One region of the Streptomyces griseoaurantiacus genome, then DNA from elsewhere that is predicted to be linked to it. Evidence: riboswitches for the same ligand, from Rfam matches in the RefSeq annotation. Region 1 holds a riboswitch; the other holds the start of a gene.
What was found. Region 1 has a riboswitch for glycine ahead of gcvP (aminomethyl-transferring glycine dehydrogenase). Riboswitches for the same ligand answer to the same signal wherever they lie in the genome.

Region 1 (7,232 bases):
CCGCACGCCCACCCACGCCTGCGCGCCACCGTGCCTGTCGAATGAGAGGCGACCCACCATGCCGCTGCACGTCCCCCCGGCTCCCGCCCCCGCCCTGCGCTCCGTCCTGACGGCACTCGGTTCCCCGACCGCGGTCCGCGAGGCGCGCACCCCCTCCCTGCGCGCCGCCCCGGGCCCCGTCACCCCCGACCTGCCGCTTCCGGTGCACGTCCTGGAGCGGAACACCACCGCGGGTGCCACCACCAGGCTCGCCGGCTGGCGCTTCCTCATCCGCAGCGGCGACCGGGCGGTGGCCGCCGCGGAGACCATGCTGACGCCCGACGGCTGGGCCTTCTCGCACTTCTTCGAGGGCCCGTACATCGCCTCCACCGAGATCGCGCTGCGCCAGGCCGAGGCGGTGGGGCAGCCGTTCCAGCCCCGGCTGCTGTCGGTACCGGAGCTGTACATGCTGACGCTGTGGCTGCACGGCGACTGCGCGGCCGACGGGGCGGGCGGCGCCCCGCTCGCCACCGACCTGCTGGTGCCGCTCGCGCCGGCGCCGCCCGGGATCGCCGCGTATCGCCCGTACCGGGCCGCCGAGCTCCTGCCGGTGCTCAACCTCCGGGCGACCCCGGCGCCACTGCTCGGCCCCTCCGACCCCGTGGGCCCGGCTCACGCCGACTCCCCCGCCGCCTGAGCGGCCCACGGTCTTCCCACCGCCCCTCCCGTGCCCCGCGGCCGCACCGGCCGCGGGGCACACCTCTGCCGCGGCCCCCCTGAGGGACGAGGGGACGCACGACCGTTCGAGGCCACGCGGCCACCCCTCGCGCACGCCACGGCACCCTCAGGTACAGACCTGCGCTCAATCGGGCCCACCCTCGCTCGTTAGAGAGAAAACCCCTGGTCAACCCGGTTTGACTAGCCTGATCCGACCATCGCCAACCATCCGAAGTGACGGTACTGTCGGGCTGAACCGCCCGCGCGAGTGATGCGTCTACACCCTGTGAGAAGCGGTGCCGCGAAATCCCTGCGGAACGACGCCCGCAGGGCAACACTGGGTCCGAGCAACACACTTCGCCAACGGGGGGCGGCAATGAACGAGGCAACGAGCCGCAGGGCCGAACCGACACGCACCACCCACGTCACGACAGAGCGAAAGATCCCCTCCACCATGTGCCAGCACCAGCCACCCTGTCCCACCGCCGAATCCGCCGACCGGGAGTCCGCCCGTCTCGTGGCGCACCACCCCGAGCAGGGCTGGAGCCTGCTCTGCAACGGCGTTCTGCTCTTCGAGGACACCGGTGAGCTCCTGCCGGACGGCCAGATCATCGCCCCGCACCGCGGCGGTGCCCGGCTGATGGCGGTCTGAGCCGCACACGGAAACACAAGGGGGCCGGCCGGGAGAATCCTCCCGCACCGGCCCCGACGCGTTCCCGCGGAACGGCTACTCGGCGTAGGCATCCAGCGGCGGGCAGGAGCAGACCAGGTTCCGGTCGCCGAAGGCCTGGTCGATCCGGCGCACCGGCGGCCAGTACTTGTCCGCGGCCTTCACTCCGCCCGGGAACACCGCCTCCGCACGCGTGTACGCGTGCTCCCACTCGCCGCCGAGCGCGGCGGCGGTGTGCGGGGCGTTCCGCAGCGGGTTGTCCTCGGCGGGCCACTCACCCGCGCCGACCTTCTCGATCTCCGCGCGAATGGCGATCATCGCTTCGCAGAACCGGTCGAGTTCACTCACGTCCTCCGACTCGGTCGGCTCGATCATCAGCGTCCCCGCCACCGGGAAGGACATGGTCGGCGCGTGGAAGCCGTAGTCGATCAGCCGCTTGGCGACGTCGTCCACGCTCACACCGGTGGCCTTGGTCAGCGGCCGCAGGTCGATGATGCACTCGTGCGCGACCAACCCGCCGGGGCCCGTGTACAGCACCGGGAAGTGCGGCTCCAGACGCTTGGCGATGTAGTTGGCGGAGAGCACGGCCACCTGCGTGGCGCGCTTGAGGCCCTCGCCGCCCATCAGCCGGACGTACGCCCAGGAGATCGGCAGGATGCCGGCCGAGCCCCAGGGCGCCGCCGAGACGGGACCGACGCCCGTCTCCGGGCCGGCCGCGGGCTGCAGCGGGTGGTTGGGCAGGTACGGCGCCAGGTGGTCGCGGACGGCGACAGGGCCGACGCCGGGACCGCCGCCGCCGTGCGGGATGCAGAACGTCTTGTGCAGGTTGAGGTGGGAGACGTCGCCGCCGAAGTACCCGGGCTTGGCGAGCCCGACCAGCGCGTTGAGGTTGGCGCCGTCGACGTAGACCTGACCGCCCGCGTCGTGCACGGCGGCACAGATGTCGGCGACGTGCTCCTCGAAGACGCCGTGCGTCGACGGGTAGGTGATCATCAGCACGGCCAGCTCGTCGCGGTGCTTCTCGATCTTGGCGCGCAGGTCCTCGGCGTCGACCTCGCCGTCCTCCGCGGTCTTCACCACGACGACCTTCATCCCGGCCATGACCGCGCTCGCGGCATTGGTGCCGTGCGCGGAGGACGGGATCAGGCAGACCGTGCGCCGCTCCTCGCCGTTGGCCCGGTGGTAGCCGCGCACCGCGAGCAGTCCGGCCAGTTCGCCCTGGGAGCCGGCGTTGGGCTGCAGGGAGACCTTGTCGTAGCCGGTGACCTCGGCCAGCCGCTCCTCCAGCTCACGGATGAGGGTCAGGTAGCCCTGGGCCTGCTCGGCCGGGGCGAAGGGGTGGAGCTGCCCGAACTCGGGCCAGGTGACCGGCTCCATCTCGGTGGTCGCGTTGAGCTTCATCGTGCAGGAGCCCAGCGGGATCATGCCGCGGTCCAGCGCGTAGTCGCGGTCGGCCAGCCGGCGCAGGTAGCGCAGCATCGCGGTCTCGGAGCGGTGCTGGTGGAAGACGGGGTGGGTGAGGACCTCGTCGGTGCGCAGCAGGGCTCCCGGCAGCGCGTCCTCGGTGGCCTCGTCCAGCGCCTCGATGTCGGCCTCGACGCCGAAGGCGCCCCACACCGCGCCGAGCGCGGCCCGGTCGGTGGTCTCGTCGCAGGACAGCGAGACGTGGTCGGCGTCGACCCGGTGCAGGTTGACCCCGTTGTCCCGGGCGGCGGCGACCACCTCGGCGGCCCGGCCCGGCACGCGGACGGTCAGCGTGTCGAAGTAGAAGCCGTGGACGACCTCGACGCCGCCCGCGGTGAGCCCGGCGGCGAGGATGGCGGCGTAGCGGTGGGTGCGCCGGGCGATCGTGCGCAGCCCCTCGGCGCCGTGGTAGACGGCGTACATGCCGGCCATCACCGCGAGCAGCACCTGGGCGGTGCAGATGTTGCTGGTCGCCTTCTCGCGGCGGATGTGCTGCTCACGCGTCTGCAGGGCGAGGCGGTACGCCTTGTCGCCGTCGGCGTCCACGGAGACGCCCACGAGGCGGCCGGGCAGGCTGCGCGCGAACTTCTCGCGCACGGCCATGTAGCCGGCGTGCGGCCCGCCGAAGCCCATGGGGACGCCGAAGCGCTGGGTGGTGCCGATCGCGATGTCGGCGCCGAGTTCGCCGGGCGAGGTGAGGAGGGTGAGCGCGAGCAGGTCGGCGGCGACGGTGACGAGCGCGCCGAGCTCGTGCGCCTTGTCGACGACGGGGCGCAGGTCGCGGACGGCGCCGGAGGCCCCCGGGTACTGCAGCAGGACGCCGTTGATCTCGCGCTCGGCGATCCCGGCCGGGATGCCCTCGCTCAGGTCGGCGAGGACGACCTCGACGCCGGCCGGCTCGGCGCGGGTGCGCAGCACGGCGACGGTCTGCGGGAGGGTGTCCGCGTCGACCAGGAACAGGCCGTTCTTGTTACGGCCCATACGCCGGGACAGCGCCATCGCCTCGGCCGCCGCGGTGCCCTCGTCGAGCAGGGAGGCTCCGGAGGTCGGCAGCCCGGTGAGGTCGGCGACCACGGTCTGGAAGTTGAGGAGCGCCTCGAGGCGGCCCTGCGAGATCTCCGGCTGGTACGGGGTGTACGCGGTGTACCAGGCGGGGTTCTCCATGACGTTGCGCAGGATCACCGGCGGCGTGAACGTGCCGTAGTAACCCAGGCCGATCATGGAGGTGAGCACCTGGTTGCGGTCCGCGAGGGCACGCAGCTCGGCCAGCACCTCGGCCTCGGTACGGGCGCCGGGCAGGTCCAGCGCGCCGGCGTTCTTGATCACCTCGGGCACGGCGGCCGCGGTCAGCTCGTCGAGCGAGCCGTAGCCGACCTGGGCGAGCATCTTCGCGCGGTCCCCGGCGTCGGGGCCGATGTGGCGCTGCTCGAACGGGATGCCCTGTTCGAGCCGGGAGAGCGGGGTGCGGTGGGCGGTCATTGCGGAGGCCTCCTGGTCTGGCGCGACCTTCGAGGGGCACCTCGTCGCGGGTACCCCGGCGGCCTCCCCCTCTGTCATCCGGACCTGAGAGCTTCGCCGGACAGGCCCTCGGCGGGCACTGCGGCTTTCACCGTCGGTGAGAGCGGACACCGTCGATACCCGCTCTGCTTTCCAGAGTGACCTCGTCCGCGCGGTACGGGTGCCTGAGAGATTCCGGGGAGGATTTGCTCCTTCGGCGCCCCCGGACTGTGTCCGGAGGACTCTCCCGCGCGGGGTCGACGGCCGTCCACCAGCCTACCAGCGGCTCCTTCGGACCGGTTTTCGAGTGGCCGCCGCCCGGAACATGCCGTTTCGTGGTGTTCCCGACACGCACAGCCAGGAGGGACGGGACCGTGCAGACCGACATCGACCCCCGCAATCTGATCGGCCGCAAGGCGTTCGACCGCAAGGGCGTCAAGATCGGCACGATCGACGAGGTCTACCTCGACGACGCCACCGGACACCCGGAGTGGGCCGCCATACGCACCGGCCTGTTCTCCCGGGACGCCTTCGTGCCCCTGGGCCCCAGTGAGCTGGAGGACGGCGCCCTGCGCGTCCCCTTCGAGCGCGCCCTGATCAGGGACGCCCCCGACTTCGGCGTCGGCCGTCACCTCTCTCCCGAGCAGGAACTGCAGCTCTTCCGCCACTACGGACTCGACGTGGCCGTGTCTCCCCCCGTGCCGGATCACTCGTTCGGACGAGTGGCGGGAGGCGGGACCGGGACGCGGGACGCCGAGGCCCCGGGCCCTTCGGCGAGGGACGAGCTGGCGGGCACGGACGAGCTGTCCTGACCCGCCCCACGCCCCTCGAGGAGCACACCGGCGTTCGCCTCGGGCGGGGGGACGGCCGCGCCCGGATCCCCACCGGGGTCCTCGCCCGGATCCGGTCCGGCTATCAGCGGCAGCGGGTCGGCGGGCCGGAGACCGGGGTCCTCGGCCCGGAAGGTGCGCACCCGGCCCGGCGCCGACTGCGGCGTCTCGAACCGCACGGTCACCCGCCCCAGCCCGCTCCCCTGCACCCAGCCCGGCCCGAACTCCGTGTGCGTCACGTCCTGCCCGGCCCGCCATTGCCGCCCGTCGGCCGCGGCCTGCTCCCCGGAAGCGGCGCCACCGGCCCCCCGCCCGTACGCTCCCGGCGGCCCCGTCGAACCGGCCTCCTCCGGCCGCGGTCCCTGCCCGGCCTCCTCGGGCGGTTCCGCGGCCGCCTGCCCGGCCTCCAGGCGCGCCTGCGCGAACAGGTCCTCCTGGGTGTAGTCGGCGAGGCCGCTGACGCCGACGCCGAGCAGCCGGACCCCGCCGGTGGTGTCCACCGACTCGAGCAGCCTCCCGGCCGCCTCGCGCACCACCACCGGGTCGTCCGTGGGGCCGCGCAGGGTATCGGAGCGGGTCAGCGTCGAGAAGTCGTATCTGCGCACCTTCAGCACGATGGTGCGCCCCGACAGCCCCGCCTCCCGCAGCCGCCGGACACAGCGCTCGGCGAGCCGCGTCACCTCGGTGCGGACCCGTACCCGGTCGTGGATGTCCACGTCGTAGGTGTCCTCCACGGAGACCGACTTGGTGTCCCGCTCGGCCACCACCGGCCGTTCGTCGCGCGCGAGCGCCATCGCGTACAGCGCCTGCCCGTGTGCCTTGCCCAGCAGCCGTACCAGCTCCGCCTCGCCGGCCTCGGCAATCTCCCCGACGGTGGTGATCCCGCCCCGGCGCAGATGGTCCCCGGTGGCCGGACCGACCCCCGGCAGGGTGCGCACGGACATCGGAGCGAGCAGGTTCCGTTCGGTGCCCGGCGGGATGACCACCAGGCCGTCCGGTTTGGCCTGCTCCGAACCGATCTTGGCGAGCATCTTGGAGGCGGCCAGTCCCACCGAACCGGTCAGCCCGGTGACGGCCTTGATGTCCGCGCGCAGCTTGGCCCCGGTCAGCCGCGCCGACTCCTCGTCCCGGGCGACTCCCCCGGCCTCCAGGTCGACGAAGGCCTCGTCCAGGCTGAGCGGCTCGACCAGCGGCGACAGGGCCCGCAACAGCCCCATGACCTGCTCGCTGATGGCGCGGTAGAAACCGAAGCGCGGCACCAGGTAGGCGGCGTGCGGGGCGAGCCTCCGTGCCTGCCCCATGGGCATCGCCGAGTGCACTCCGAAGACCCGCGCCTCGTAGGAGGCCGTGGCCACCACCCCGCGCGGACCCAGGCCCCCCACGACGACGGCCTTCCCGCGCAGGCTGGGTTTGGACGCCTGCTCCGCCGAGGCGTAGAAGGCATCCATGTCGAGATGCAGGATCGTGGGCGCGCTTCGCACACCTCCGATGCTGCACCACACCACTGACAATGCGGCCAAGCGCCCCGTGCGGAGTGCCGGGGACCGCGGAACGCGCGCGCTGCGCGGCGACGTCCCCGGCGCCTCAGACCGCCCGGTTGCGGCGGCGCGCCAGCTCGTCCGCCGGGTGCGCCCCGACGAGGGTCTCGCCCGTGTCGACGCGTTCGCCGTGCAGTTGGGAGAGAGCGGCCTCGACGTCCCGCCAGACCACGCCGACGGCGATGCCGAAGATGCCCTGCCCGCCCTGGAGCAGCGCGTGCACCTCGTCGGGCGAGGTGCACTCGTGGACCGTCGCCCCGTCGCTCATCAGCGTCACGCGCTCGAGGTCCCGCAGGCCCTGTTCCCGCAGGTGCTGGACGGCGGTCCGGATGTTCTGCAGGGAGACCCCGGTGTCGAGGAAACGTTTGACGATCTTCAGGACGACGACGTCGCGGAAGCTGTAGAGCCGCTGGGTGCCCGACCCGTGCGCGGGCCGCACACTCGGTTCGACGAGGCCGGTCCTGGCCCAGTAGTCGAGCTGGCGGTAGGTGATGCCGGCGGCGGCGCAGGCGGTGGGCCCCCGGTAGCCGACCCGCT
Region 2 (7,232 bases), 4.1 Mb from region 1:
GGCCGCGAGGAGGAAGCGGACGACGCCCTCCTCGTCGGCGCCGGGCACGAAGTCCATGTAGTAGTGGAGGACCGCCGGGATGATGCCGGCCGCGCCGTTGGTGGGCGCGGTCACCACCCGGCCGCCGGCCGCGTTCTCCTCGTTGACGGCCATCGCGTAGAGGGTGATCCACTCCATGGCGAGCGTCGCCGGGTCGCCCTCGGAGCGCAGCTTGCGCGCGGTGGTCGCGGCCCGGCGGCGCACCTTGAGACCGCCGGGCAGGATGCCCTCGCGGGACATGCCGCGGGCCACGCAGGCCTTCATCACCCGCCAGATCTCCAGCAGTCCGGCGCGGATCTCCTCCTCGGTGCGCCAGGAGAGCTCGTTCTCCAGCATCAGCGCGGAGATCGAAAGGCCGGTCTCCTTCGTCAGGCGCAGCAGCTCGTCGCCCGTGCGGAAGGGGTACTTCAGGACGGTGTCGTCCAGCTTGATGCGGTCGGCGCCGACCGCCTCCTCGTCGACCACGAAGCCGCCGCCGACGGAGTAGTACGTCCTGGTCGTCAGCTCGGCGCCGGAGGCGTCGTACGCCCACAGGGTCATGCCGTTGGCGTGGTAGGGGAGGGCCTTGCGGCGGTGCAGGACGAGGTCCTCCTCGAAGGAGAAGGCGATCTCGTGCTCGTCCAGGAGGCGCAGCCGGCCGGACTCCCTGATCGCCGCGACCCGGTCGTCGGCGCCCTCCACGTCCACCGTGCGCGGAGAGGCGCCCTCCAGGCCGAGCAGCACCGCCTTGGGGGTGCCGTGGCCGTGGCCGGTGGCGCCGAGGGAGCCGTAGAGCTCGGCGCGGACGGAGGCGGCGGAGTCCAGCAGCCCCTCGTTGCGCAGCCGGCGCGCGAACATGCGGGCCGCGCGCATCGGGCCGACCGTGTGGGAGCTGGACGGGCCGATGCCGATCGAGAACAGGTCGAAGACCGAGATGGCCACGGGCGGACTCCCTTGTGCGGGGTGGTGCGGGGGCGGGGACGCCACTCCCGCGCGGTGTGGGCGCGGGAGCGGCGGCCGGGGTCCGGGGCGCGCGGGTTGCGGCGCGCCCCGGGGGTGCGGGCGTACGGCGGCGCGTACGCCCGCGAAGGGCGTACGACGGTGCGTAGCCCCGTGGACGTGCTACTTGCGCACGCCCGGGTAGAGCGGGTGCGCCGCGACGAGTGCCGCGACGCGGGCCTTCAGTGCCTCGGCGTCGAAGGAGGGCTTCAGCGCCTCGGCGATGACGTCCGCGACCTCCGCGAAGTCCCGTGCCTCGAAGCCGCGGGTGGCCAGCGCGGGGGTGCCGATGCGCAGGCCGGAGGTGACCATCGGCGGGCGCGGGTCGTTGGGGACGGCGTTGCGGTTGACCGTGATGCCGATCTCGTGCAGCCGGTCCTCCGCCTGCTGCCCGTCCAGCGCGGAGTCGCGCAGGTCGACCAGGACCAGGTGGACGTCGGTCCCGCCGGACAGCACGGACACGCCGTGCTCCCGGACGTCGTCCCGCACCAGCCGTTCGGCCAGGATGCGGGCGCCCTCCAGCGTACGACGCTGGCGCTCGGCGAACTCCTCGGAGGCGGCGACCTTGAAGGCGACGGCCTTGGCGGCGATCACGTGCTCCAGCGGGCCGCCCTGCTGACCGGGGAAGACGGCCGAGTTGATCTTCTTGGCCAGCTCGGCCGTGGAGAGGATCACACCGCCGCGCGGGCCGCCCAGCGTCTTGTGGGTGGTCGTGGTGACGACGTGCGCGTGCGGCACGGGGCTGGGGTGCAGCCCCGCCGCGACCAGCCCGGCGAAGTGGGCCATGTCGACCATCAGGTACGCGCCGACCTCGTCCGCGATCCGCCGGAAGGCGGCGAAGTCGAGCTGCCGGGGGTACGCCGACCAGCCGGCCACGATCAGCTTCGGCCGGGACTCCTTGGCGAGCCGCTCGACCTCGGCCATGTCGACCTGCCCGGTCTCGCCGTCGACGTGGTAGGCGACCACGTCGTAGAGCTTGCCGGAGAAGTTGATCCGCATGCCGTGGGTCAGGTGCCCGCCGTGCGCGAGGTCGAGGCCCATGATCGTGTCGCCGGGCTTGAGCAGCGCGAACATGGCGGCGGCATTGGCCTGCGCGCCGGAGTGCGGCTGCACGTTGGCGTGCTCGGCGCCGAACAGTGCCTTCACCCGGTCGATGGCGATCTGCTCGACCACGTCGACGTGCTCGCAGCCGCCGTAGTAGCGGCGGCCAGGGTAGCCCTCGGCGTACTTGTTGGTGAGGACCGAGCCCTGGGCCTCCATGACCGCGACCGGGGCGAAGTTCTCCGAGGCGATCATCTCGAGGGTGGACTGCTGGCGGTCCAGCTCGGCGTCGACCGCGGCGGCCACGTCGGGGTCCAGCTCGTGCAGCGGGGCGTCGAGCAGGGACATCGAAGACCGGGATGACTGGGGGGACAAGGGTGACATGGGTGGGTTCCTCAGCCGGTGATGAAGGCGGTGTACTCGTCCGCGGAGAGCAGGTCGTCCGGGGTGCCGGAGATCCGCACCTTGAACAGCCAGCCGCCCTCGAAGGGCGCGGAGTTCACCAGCGAGGGGTCGTCGACCACGTCGCCGTTGACCTCGGTGACCTCACCCGTGACCGGGGCGTACAGGTCGCTGACCGACTTGGTCGACTCCAGCTCGCCGCAGGTCTCGCCCGCCGTGACGGTGGCGCCGACCTCGGGGAGCTGCACGTAGACGACGTCGCCGAGCGCGTTGGCCGCGTGCTCGGTGATGCCGACCGTCGCGACGCCGTCCGCGGCGTCCGACAGCCACTCGTGCTCCTTGCTGTACCGCAGGTGCTGGGGGTTGTCGCTCATGGCTGAATTCTCCTGTACGCGGGGGAAGGGCCCGGAAAGGGGTCGGGGAAGGAGGTCGGGAGGGGACGGGTGAGGGACGGCCGGACGGTGACCGGCGGGGCCGGTCCGGCCCCGCGCTGCGCCCAGTCTCCCCTCCCGTCCCATGCGGCGCGCGCGAGACGGCGGCCGCGTCGCGTCGCCCGGGGGGCGGCCCCGCGCGGTGCGGGGAGGGCCGGTGGCCCCGGGCGGCGGGGATGCGGGCGGTTACTTGCGGCGCTTGTAGAAGGGCAGCGCCACGACCTCGAACGGCTCGTGGCCGCCGCGGATGTCCACCGCGACACCGGCGGTGCCCGGGGCGGCGTGCGCGGCGTCGACGTACGCCATGGCGATCGGCTTGCCCAGCGTGGGGGAGGGGGCGCCGGAGGTGACCTCGCCGATCACCGTGCCGTCCGCGAGGACCGGGTAACCGGCGCGCGGCACCCGGCGGCCCTCGGCGACCAGCCCGACGAGCACCCGCGGCGGGTTCTGCTCGGCCCGTTCGGCGGCCTCGGCCAGCGCCTCGCGTCCCACGAAGTCGCCCTCCTTGCCGAACTTCACCACCCGGCCGAGCCCGGCGTCGAAGGGGGTCAGCGCGGTGCTCAGCTCGTTGCCGTACAGCGGCATGCCGGCCTCCAGGCGGAGGGTGTCCCGGCAGGACAGCCCGCAGGGGACGAGCCCGGCCGAGGCCCCGGCCTCGGTGAGCGCCTGCCACAGCTTCTCGGCGTCGGCCGGGTCGACGAACAGCTCGAAGCCGTCCTCGCCGGTGTAGCCGGTACGGGCGATCAGCGCGGGGACACCGGCGACGGTGCCGGGCAGCCCGGCGTAGTACTTCAGGCCGTCGAGGTCGGCGTCGGTGACCGAGGCGAGGATGCCGGGGGAGGCGGGACCCTGGACGGCGAGCAGCGCGTAGGCGTCGCGGTCGTCGCGCACCACGGCGTCGAAGCCGGCGGCCCGCTCGGTGAGCGCGTCGAGGACGGTCCGGGCGTTGGAGGCGTTGGCGACGACCAGGTACACCGGGTGCTCCGCGTCGGCGAGCCGGTAGACGATCAGGTCGTCCAGGATGCCGCCGTCCGCCCGGCAGATCATGGTGTAGCGGGCCCGGCCGGCGGCGAGCGTGGCGAGGTCGCCGACGAGCGCGTGGTTGAGGAGGGCCGGGGCGTCCGGGCCGGTGACGGTGATCTCGCCCATGTGGGAGAGGTCGAACAGGCCGGCCCGGGTGCGGACGGCGAGGTGCTCCTCGCGTTCGGAGCCGTAGCGCAGCGGCATGTCCCAGCCGGCGAAGTCGGTCATCGTGGCACCGAGGGAGCGGTGCAGGGCGTCGAGGGCGGTGCGGCGCGGGGCGCCGGAGGCGGTGCTGCTCATCGGTCGTTCTCCCGGACGAGAGGGCGTGGCGGGGCGGGCGGGAGGAGCGCGCACGGCGCTCCCCGGTCCTCCCCATCTGTCATCGGAACCTGAGAGCTTCACCGTGACCCGGCGAGGGGGTCACGGCTTGCACCTTGGGTGGGACCGCCGTGTGCACGGACGGCCCGCTTTCCAGATGTGCCTCGCCCGCGCGGTAACTGGGCCTGAGAGATTCAAGGGAGTGCTTGCTCCTTCGGCGCCCCGGTCACAGCCCTCGGGCCGGGGACTCTCCCGCGCGGATTCGAACGGCCGGTATGCGGTTGGGGCCACATCATCGCATGCCTCCCCGCCCCCGCCGCCCCGGCCCGTGTCCCCGCGTTCTCCCGCCGGTCCGCGACCCGCGCCCGCCCGCGGCCCGGTCCCGGGGGACGCGATCTTCCCGTGCGTCCCGGACGCACCCCTGATCCCGGCTCAGCCACCCTCTGTAGCAGGCCTGTTGCACGAGAGGGACGCGACGGCGAGACATGGTGCATTACCTTCTCTTTACGCTCGGCGGGGAAGGGGCACTCATGTCCCGGAGGAGGACGATCAGGGTGGACAGGACCACGGCGTACGGCACCACACCGGCCCTCGCCCTGCCCGAGCGGGCGGTCGCGCTGCCCGCGCGGCAGGCCGGGCCCGCCGCGGGCGCCGAACCGGGGTACGGCTCCGCTCCGGCACCGGTCGTGCGCGATCTGCGCGAGCGGGGCGGGCGCAGCCCGCACGGACTGATCTTCGGCCCCCGCGACGTCGTCGTCGTGACCGGCCTGCCCGGCAGCGGCAAGTCCACGCTCATGCGCCGCGCGGTCGGCGCCGGCGGCACCCGGGTCGACTCCCAGGACACCCGGGACCGCTGGGACGCCCGCGCCCCCCGCCTCCTCCCGTACGCCGTCTACCGTCCCCTCGTCCGGCTCGCCCACTACGCGGGTCTGCGGCGCGCGGTCCGCGCCGGCGGCGGCGTCGTCGTGCACGACTGCGGCACGCAGGGCTGGGTCCGTACCTGGCTCGCCCGGGAGGCCCGCCGGCGCGGCGGCGCCCTGCACCTGCTGATCCTCGACGTCGGTGCCGAGCGGGCCCGCGAGGGCCAGCGCGCGCGGGGCCGGGGGGTCTCGGCGTACGCCTTCCTCCGCCACCGCCGGGCCACCCGGGGCCTGCTGCGCGCGGTCGAGCGCGGGACCCTGCCCGAGGGCTGCGCCTCCGCCACCCTCCTGGACCGCCCCGCGGCCGGGGCCCTGCGCAGGATCGAGTTCGGGGGCGCCCACCGGCCCGGCGGGCGATAGGGTTCCGTGCCGGAACGGCACATACCGGCAGGGCAGGGTAGGAGAGGCACATGGACGTCCCGGCACAGGCGCATCCGCACGGCGGCTGGCCCGGCAACGAACTGGAAGAGGTGCTCTCCGCCTCCCTCGGCGTCCCCTCGGCCGGCGCCCGCATCGTCGAGGTGCTCGCCCGCAGCTTCCTCTGGATCCCGCTGCCCAACGGCCGCGGCGCCCAGGGCGGTCCGCTCGACCTGCCGAGCCTGGAGCTGGACGGCCAGGCGTACGTCCCCGTCTTCAGCTCCGAGGAGCAGTTCCGCCAGGTCGTGGGCACGCACATGGGGTTCACCGTCGCGCCCGCCGTGGAGTTCGCCCGGGGGCTGCCCCCGCAGGTCGGCCTCGCCGTGAATCCCGACGGCACCCTCGGCATCCCGTTGCCGCCCGAGGCGGTGGCCGAGCTGTGCCGCGGCGGCCTCGCCCCGCTGGACGGCCCCGCCTCCGGCGGCCGCGTCCGGCTCTTCGAACCCGATTGGCAGGACGACCCGGTCGACCTGCTCGCCGCCGCCTCCGCCGAGTTCGCCGCGAGCGGCGCCGTGCTCTCCGCCCGCCGCTGCCTCGCCGCGATCGAGACCGCCGAGCCCGTCATGTTCGTCGGCGTCGAACTCGCCTCCCTCGACCCCGAGGCGCACACGGTCCCCCTGGAGGCCCTCGGCCGGGCGCTGGCCAAGGCCCCCGTCACCCTCCCCGTCAACATGGTGTTCCTGGACGCCGCCCAGGACCCGGTCTGCGACTGGCTCCGGGAGAACGTCCGGCCCTTCTACCAACTGGGCTACTGACCCCGGGAGCGGGCACCGCCGCGGACTTCGGCGCTCCCCGGCCCATCCCCGGGCCGGGGGCCGACCTTTAAGCTGTCCTCAGTCAATGTCTCGCGAGAGGGCGGTAGAAGGTGAGCGCGTCGGGCACGGCCGCGGCCGGGCAGGTCGAGCACATGCTGCGCCAAGTCACGCCCGGGCGTTACGACGCCTACGAGGCACTGCTCCGCGCACTCGCGGCGCCCTCCTCCGGTCATCTCTGGATGCTGCTCTGGCAGGGGCAGACCGGTTCCTCCGACGCCCAGTACGGAACCATGGAGGTCGGCGGTTTCCCGTACGCCCCCTGCGTGACCTCCGCCCAGGAGCTGTCGGCCAGCGGCTGGAGCCGGTCCTACGAGGTGGTCGACGGCCTGGAGGCGGCCCGCGCCCTCTACCCCGACCACTACGGCCTGTGGCTCAACCCGCACGCCCCCGGCGGCGGCGTCGGCATCCCCTGGCTGGACCTGCGGCGGATCGCCACCGGCCTCGACAGACAGCCGGCCGGACCGCTCCGGCTGAGTGAACCGGCCATCGAGATCCCGCAGTTCTACGCCCTGCTCACGCAGAACGCGCACCGCACCCCCGCCGTGCGCGCGCTGCGCCGCGCCTGGGTGCAGCCCGCGCTGGGCGCGCCGTACCTCGCCATCGGCCTGGACGTGTACGAGGCCTCGCCCCCGGCCGTGGACGCGGTGCGCACGATGATGCGGCAGTCGGTCGTCGCCGTTCCGGACGGGCTGCCCGTCTCGACCGTCGCGCTGTCCGATCCGCACGACCCGGTCGCGATGTGGCTGCGGGCCCGGGCCCGGCCGTTCTACGACCGTGAGGCCCACGCCCCCGCCGCGGCGCCCGCCGCCGGCTACGGCTACCCCCACACGCCCGGATACTGAGACACG

Region 2: it holds a riboswitch for glycine, as region 1 does, so the genes downstream of both, gcvT (glycine cleavage system aminomethyltransferase GcvT) here and gcvP (aminomethyl-transferring glycine dehydrogenase) in region 1, are expected to answer to the same signal.

Annotation. Positions count from the first base shown of each region.
Region 1 covers NZ_CP108326.1:1,121,189-1,128,420, forward strand. Annotated here, with positions in the region: gene OHB09_RS05070 (hypothetical protein) at 59-676, shown strand; gene OHB09_RS05075 (DUF5999 family protein) at 1,151-1,348, shown strand; gene gcvP (aminomethyl-transferring glycine dehydrogenase) at 1,424-4,309, opposite strand; glycine riboswitch at 4,491-4,587, opposite strand; gene OHB09_RS05085 (PRC-barrel domain-containing protein) at 4,702-5,139, shown strand; gene OHB09_RS05090 (DNA polymerase IV) at 5,034-6,638, opposite strand; gene OHB09_RS05095 (MerR family transcriptional regulator) at 6,742-7,232, opposite strand, start outside.
Region 2 covers NZ_CP108326.1:5,243,570-5,250,801, forward strand. Annotated here, with positions in the region: gene OHB09_RS23420 (L-serine ammonia-lyase) at 1-960, opposite strand, end outside; gene glyA (serine hydroxymethyltransferase) at 1,141-2,406, opposite strand; gene gcvH (glycine cleavage system protein GcvH) at 2,454-2,834, opposite strand; gene gcvT (glycine cleavage system aminomethyltransferase GcvT) at 3,078-4,214, opposite strand; glycine riboswitch at 4,281-4,395, opposite strand; glycine riboswitch at 4,396-4,497, opposite strand; gene OHB09_RS23440 (AAA family ATPase) at 4,787-5,512, shown strand; gene OHB09_RS23445 (enhanced serine sensitivity protein SseB) at 5,563-6,324, shown strand; gene OHB09_RS23450 (enhanced serine sensitivity protein SseB C-terminal domain-containing protein) at 6,435-7,226, shown strand.